Regions from separate parts of the Pandoraea oxalativorans genome, predicted to be linked through region 2. Evidence: predicted binding sites of a transcription regulator. Region 2 holds the regulator's gene; the other holds the start of a gene.
The links. Region 2 encodes FNR, which switches genes on or off when oxygen is low (the NO sensors DNR and NnrR bind a similar motif). Its sites were predicted from a motif close to TTGATNNNNATCAA; they were not measured.
Positions count from the first base shown of each region.

Region 1: a site for FNR is predicted at 1,888-1,901, ahead of hemN (oxygen-independent coproporphyrinogen III oxidase). Genes of this name have one in related genera too.

Region 1 covers NZ_CP011253.3:131,588-134,975, forward strand. Annotated here, with positions in the region: gene MB84_RS00555 (YbdD/YjiX family protein) at 1-159, shown strand, start outside; gene hemN (oxygen-independent coproporphyrinogen III oxidase) at 297-1,706, opposite strand; gene MB84_RS00565 (LysR family transcriptional regulator) at 2,289-3,251, shown strand; gene MB84_RS00570 (DNA topoisomerase III) at 3,377-3,388, opposite strand, start outside.
Region 2 covers NZ_CP011253.3:2,265,858-2,269,245, reverse strand. Annotated here, with positions in the region: gene scpB (SMC-Scp complex subunit ScpB) at 49-1,326, opposite strand; gene fnr (fumarate/nitrate reduction transcriptional regulator Fnr) at 1,665-2,417, shown strand; gene MB84_RS10260 (YybH family protein) at 2,737-3,171, shown strand; gene MB84_RS10255 (LysR family transcriptional regulator) at 3,309-3,388, opposite strand, start outside.

The DNA.
Region 1 (3,388 bases), 2.1 Mb from region 2:
CAGGCCATGCGATTGATGGTCGGCCTGCCCGATTACGACACGTATGTGGCGCACATGCAGGCCACGCATCCGGATCGGCCGGTCATGAGCTACGAGGCGTTCTTCCGCGAGCGACAGGAAGCGCGCTACGGCGGCAAGAGCGGTGGCCGCTGCTGCTGAACGCGGCAGCGCATTGGAGCGCGACATCGATCGCCCCTCGATGCCGTCCAGAGTGAAAAACGCCCGGTGGAGATCCCACCGGGCGTTGTGCGTTGATGCGACGGCTTGCGTGATGCGGCGCCTGCGTTATGTCGCCGTCACATGATCTTGGCGCATCGCGCGTTGGCGGCACTACGGCGGTAGCCGTCGAAAACTTGCGCCACCACACGCACGAGCAGGCGTCCGGCAGGCAGCACGCGCAATCCGTGCGCATCGATGGCCACGAGCCCGTCTGCTGCGAGATCGGCCAGCTCGCCGAGTTCGGTCGCGAAGTAAGCGACGAAGTCGATGTCGTGGACATCTTCGATTGTGCTGAAGTCCAGCCTCATGTGACACATGAGTCGCGAGATGATATCGCGCCGGATATGGTCGTCCCGATCAAGTTGCACGCCACGCGCAATCGCAAGACCGCCCGCGTCGATGGCGTCGTAGTACGCTTTGAGCGTCTTGGCGTTCTGCGCATAGCTGTCGCCCACACGGCCGATGGCCGACATGCCCACTCCGATGAGATCGCAATCGGCGCGCGTGCTGTAACCCTGGAAGTTGCGATGCAACGTGCCAGCCGCTTGCGCGAGGGCGAGTTCGTCGTCGGGGCGTGCGAAGTGATCCATGCCGATGTAGACGTAACCGGCCGCCGTCAGCCGCGCGATGATCGTTTGCAAGAGCGCGAGTTTTTCGGGACCGTCCGGCAGCGTGTCGGGCAAACAGCGCTGCATCTTGAACTGCTCGGGCAGATGCGCGTAGCTGAAGACCGACAAACGCTCCGGGGCCATCTCGATGACGGCGTCGAGCGTGTTCGAGAAGGAGGCGATCGTCTGATGCGGCAGACCGTAGATCAGATCGAAATTGACCGACTTGAAGCCACAGCTGCGCGCAGCGTCCAGCGTCGCTTCGACGAGGGCGCGAGGCTGTACGCGGTGAATCGCTTCCTGCACGCGTGGATCGAAGTCCTGCACGCCGATGGAGAGCCGGTTGAAGCCGAGGGCACGCAGCGCGCGAATGGACGCCGGTCCCGCGCTGCGCGGATCGATCTCGATGGCGTATTCGGCGCTGTCGTCGGGCGTCATCACGAAGTGACGGCTGATGGCGTCGACGAGCGAGGCAATCTGTTCCAGCGAGAGAAACGTCGGGGTACCGCCGCCCCAGTGCATCTGCGCGAGCGTGCGGCCCGCGCCGAGCAGCGACGCCTGACGCGCGATTTCCGCGTGAAGGCGCGTCACGTAGGCGTCGGCATGCGCGCGGTTGTTCGTGACGATCTTGGTGCACGCACAGTAGAAGCACACCGTGTCGCAAAACGGCACGTGCAGGTATAGGGACACCGGTTTGCCGGTGCGCTTGGATTGCGCGGCGGCGCGGGCGTAGTCGCCCACACCGAAATCGTCATGGAATTGCAGCGCGCTCGGGTACGAGGTGTAACGCGGTCCGTTCACGTCGTAACGACCGAACAGACGCGCGTCGAACTGAACAGGACTGGCCGATGCGTGCAACGGCAGCGCTGTGCGGGACATGCAGCGCGAATGCCCGGGGTCCTCTCCCAAACTGCGGGACGTGCAGCCCGGGCACGGTTTGCTGGCATGCGGATGGTCAGGGGAACTGGCGCAAGGCGTCGACAAAATGGGAAGGGGGTTCATGACGAGGCCCGAAACAATAGGAGACATTCGACTCTAGTCCTGCGGCGCGCGCCGCGCCGTGACCTGCGTCAAATAGCTGTGTCGGCGGCATGCAAGCTGCGTGAGACGCCTGCAATGTGGGACGTCGTTGCGCAAATGGCCGTATTGGAAGTGGATTCTTGCGTCGCGGTGCGCGCGCGGCACGCCTGACGTGCACCGAAATCATTGCCGCGGCAGGCAATTTTTTGTCGTCTACGGTAAGCTAGCGCCTTATTGAAGTCCCCGCCGTGTCGACAGCCCTGGCGGCACGCGCGAGGCTCGCTCCGGAACCGCCGGGGCGGCGGTCCGACCGGTGCCCGCGGGTTTTAGCGAGTTTCCCCAGGTATCCGCAGTGCTGGCAGCTTGCCGGTCTGCCCATACGCGCATACGCCAATATGCGCTTCTGCCGGAACGACGCGGCACATCACGATTGGAAACAACATGGACCGTCTGCAATCGATGCGCGTTTTCGTCAAAGTGGCCGATAACGGGAGTTTCGCCCGTACGGCCGCCCAGATGGATTTGTCCGCCGCTGTGGTCACGCGGCACGTCGCAGAACTCGAATCGCATCTCGGCGTTCGCTTGCTCAACCGCACCACACGCAGCCTGTCGCTGACCGGCGCCGGTCAGGTGTATCTCGAGCGCTGCCGGCAGATCATCGACGAAGTCGACGAGGCCGATGCCCTCATCTCCAGTGCGTCACGTGACCCCAAAGGCACCTTGAAGGTCGTCGCGCCCGTGTCGTTCGGGCTGCGCAATCTCGCGCCGCTGGTCAAGAAGTATCAGGAACTGCACCCGAAGGTCGTGGTCGATCTCACGCTAACCGACAGGGCCGTCGATCTGGTCGAAGAGGGTTACGACTGCGGCATTCTGCTCACGCGCATGATCAACAGCGAAAGCCTGATTTCGCGTGTGCTCGCGGAGACGCGTGTCATGCTATGCGCCTCGCCCGCGTACATCGCCGAACACGGTGAGCCGGTCACGCCGCAAGAACTGGGCGAGCACGGTGTGCTGGGCCTGCCCAGCGAGTTCTGGAGCGACGACCGCGTGTTTGCCGGCCCGGACGGTGAAGTGCGCGTGCGTGTGCAGAACAAGCTCATCTGCAACAACACGGCGCTGCTGCGTCAGTCGGTGTTGCTCGGGCATGGTATCGCGTTCCTGCCGTCGTACCTCGTGGGGAACGACGTGCGCGACGGCGATCTCGTGGCGCTGATGCGCAACTATTCGCAGACACCCATCGACGTCTCGCTCGTCTATCCGAGCCGCAAGTATCTGTCGGCAAAAACGCGTGGCTTCATCGATCTGACGGTCGAGTACTTCCGCCAGAACGAAGGTATTTCGGCCGCCGAGCGCTGGGTGCCGCCGAAGATGTCGACGAACGCTGCCACCGAAATTCAGACGTAACGCAGCCTGACGCGACGTCAGCCGCTGGCGTCAGATGGCAAAACGGCCACTTCCGCGAGGAGGTGGCCGTTTTTCTTTGCCTCGGTCCGATGAAGCCGTCGGGCTTCATCGCAGGCGTGACGCACTTAGAACGGTGC
Region 2 (3,388 bases):
TATCGCTAAACGGCCCTGAAGGTATGCGCGGCGCAGAGCGCCGCCGCCTCAGGTACCGGTGACGAGATTCTTGTCGTCCCCGTCGTTCTCGTCGTCTATCGCACCGGGCATGGGCTGCCCGGCGGCGGCTTCGTTCGCTGCCGGGTCGACAGCGTGCGGGGAAACCTCTTGCGCCAACGACGCCGCGGGATCTTCCGCCTGCGTCGCACCTTCTTGCGCGCCTTCTTCTATATCGACGCTCTGCACATCTTGCGGCGAATCGTCGCCGACAGGAACCGCAGATTCCGATACTTCGGAAAATTCCTCGTGTTGCGCATCAGATGCCAATACCGATCCGCTGTCGATGTCGTCGTCGCCCGGCACTTCGGCAGTCCCGGCATCAAGGGCGGCCAACGACGTATCGTCCTTCCCGTCTGCCCCGTCTGCCCTTTTGCCAGCCGCCTCATCGGCATCGTCCTGCTCACTGACGTGTGCTGCGTCCGCGAGTTCCGCCACATCGGACGAAATCTCTGCCGATGTATCGACGTCGAGCACCGCGACATCGGCAGGTGCCTGCGCTTCGCCTTCGGCCATCATGGCGTCGAGTAGTGCCTCATCCGACAGCGCCTCGTCGCCGACCGCTGGCGGGCGCTGACCTTCCGGCACCCCCTGTGCGAGCGGCAGATCGTCGGCACGCGTTTGCGCCAGACGGGCCAGCGCCTCGGCATCGGCCACCGGCGCGTCGTCCGTGGCTTCCGCCTCGCCTTCTTCGCCCTCGGCACGCTCACCGAATTCGATGTTCTGTTGCGCCAGCAGATCGATCTGCGCCTGCGCGGCCGGGTCTTCCAACGGCGGCAACGCATCGAGCGCACGCAGGCCGAGGTCGTCCAGGAAGTCCTTGGTCGTCGCATACAGACCGGGGCGTCCCGGCACGTCGCGATGTCCGATCACTTCGATCCAGCCACGATCTTCGAGCTGCTTGATGATCTGCGTATTGACCGTCACGCCGCGAATCTCTTCGATATCGCCGCGCGTAACCGGTTGCCGGTAAGCAATGATCGCCAGCGTCTCCATCACAGCGCGCGAGTACTTCGGCGGCTTCTCCGGATTGAGGCGGTCAAGGTATTCACGCATGCGCGGACGGCTTTGGAAACGCCAGCCGGTGGCCAGCGCCACCAATTCCACACCTCGGCCGTCCCATTGCACGCGGATTTCCTCGAGCAGCGCGCGCACCGTGTCACCGGACACGGCGTCATTGAAGAGCTTACGCAGATCGCCGACCTTGAGCGGCTCCTGCGCGCAAATCAACGCGGTCTCGAGGACGAGTTTCGCCTCTTGGGTATTCATGTGCGACTAAGCAGACCGGGGGCTTGGCAACCCGGTATCAGGAATAAATGGATGCTTGGAACCAGAAAACGGTCGTCGATGGAAGACTACCGTTTCGCATAAGCGCGCGCCCTATTGTGTTCGGTCGTAGTGACGGCGGCGCGACCAGAATGCTTCGAAACGACCTGCCGGGAAAACGCCCAAGCCGATAGTGCGGCAAGACGGACGTCCGGTATGTGCGCAATTATTACTGAAACATCCACGCCCGTAAAGCGTCGTCACAAACCTTGGCGTGCCGAGCGCCGAAACGACGGGTCGACGCCTCATGGTAAACTCGCAAAATAACTTCAGGGGCCTCCATGACCACCGACATCGGTCGCACTCCCGGCAACCCCATTCCGGTTGCCCAGCCTCGTTGTTCCACGTGCTCGCTGGGGCAGTTCTGCCTGCCCGTCGGCATCCCTGAGCCGGAGCTGGAACGACTGGACGCACTCGTGAGCGAACGCCGCCGCCTCAAGAAGGGCGAAGTGCTCTATCACGCCAACGATGACCTCACCGCCGTCTACGGCATTCGTTTCGGGTCGCTCAAAAGCTGCGTCACCGCCCCCGACGGCCGTGAGCAGGTCGTCGGCTTCCACCTTCAGGGTGAGCTGATCGGCCTCGATGCCGTGGCCGACAACCATCACCCGAGCACCGCCGTGGCGCTCGAAGACAGCGAACTGTGCATCGCGCGCTTCGGCGAGCTTGAGACGCTTTCGCGTCAGGTACCGTCGTTGCAACGCCAGTTGCATCGTCTGATGAGCCAGGAAATCCGCAACGAGCACCAGCAACTGCTCGCCCTGGGGACGATGCGCGCCGAGGAGCGCCTGGCCGTCTTCCTGCTCAATCTCTCCGAGCGCCTGTCTGCGCGGGGTTACGCTGCCAACGAGTTCGTGCTGCGCATGAGCCGTGAGGAAATCGGCAGCTTCCTGGGCCTCAAACTGGAGACGGTCAGCCGCCTGTTCTCGCGTTTCGCACAGAATGGGATGATCGAAATCCGTCAACGCCACGTCAAGATCATAGACGGTGTTGCCCTGCGCGAACTCGCCGGCGTCGGCGTGCATCACTGCTGATGCGGCTGCCGGGGGCGCGGAGCGCCCCCGCTCACACGCCCCCGCGCCGACTCGCTCGCACTTCCCCACAGAACCCTGCCGCTGCCCACCGCGACTCTCTCGCGTTGCCGATCAGTCGCCAATCCGCGACTAACCCGTTACCGATACGCTAACGGCCTGACCATCCCGGCGCTTTGCGCCAGATCAAAAGGACCGATGTTCGACAAGCCTCGGCAAACGCTCCATAATCGGCGCGTTCGCCGCCCCGACTGTGGGTCGAGGGCGACCACGCTTACGACACGCATGCGACACGCGTTTGTCTCCGACGGAGGACGCCGTTATGCCCGCTGCCATATTTCTGAGTCCGGAAGACGCCGAACACGCCTTCTACGAAGCGCTGCGCGCCGGTGATACGGACTTGCTGATGGAGGTCTGGTCCGAAGACGAGGAAGTGGTATGCATTCACCCTGCGGGGCCACGGCACGTCGGCCCGGCGGCGGTCAGAGCGAGCTGGCATGAGGTCCTCGCCAAGGGCGGCATGCAGGTCATCGCGAATCAACTTCAAGTAGCCCACAACCCGTTGTGCGCCGTTCACAATGTCCTTGAGCAGATTCAGGTCGAGCGGCAGCCGGAAGCGCGCTTCGCTTTCGTGCTCGCCACGAACGTCTATCTGAAAGAAGCCGACGGCTGGCGTCTGGTGCTGCATCACGCCAGCCCGGCCATCGGCCACGAGGACACCGGCTCGCAGTTGCCGAGGAAGCACCGTCTGCATTGAGCAAGTACGTGCAGCCCTGAACGCCGCTCGCACTTTCCCGCTTTCGCTCACTCGTTCACTGGCTCGTGCGCCCTCTCGCTGTTACCCGCGCCGCACAGCGTTCCGGGCCAACGTTGCGCCGAGCCTCCTGACGCGTCCTATTCGTCGCGCCCGACGGCTTTCGTCGGCCACTGCGCCTCCCAGTACGGCACCGGGCCGAAGCGCGCCTGCAGAAACT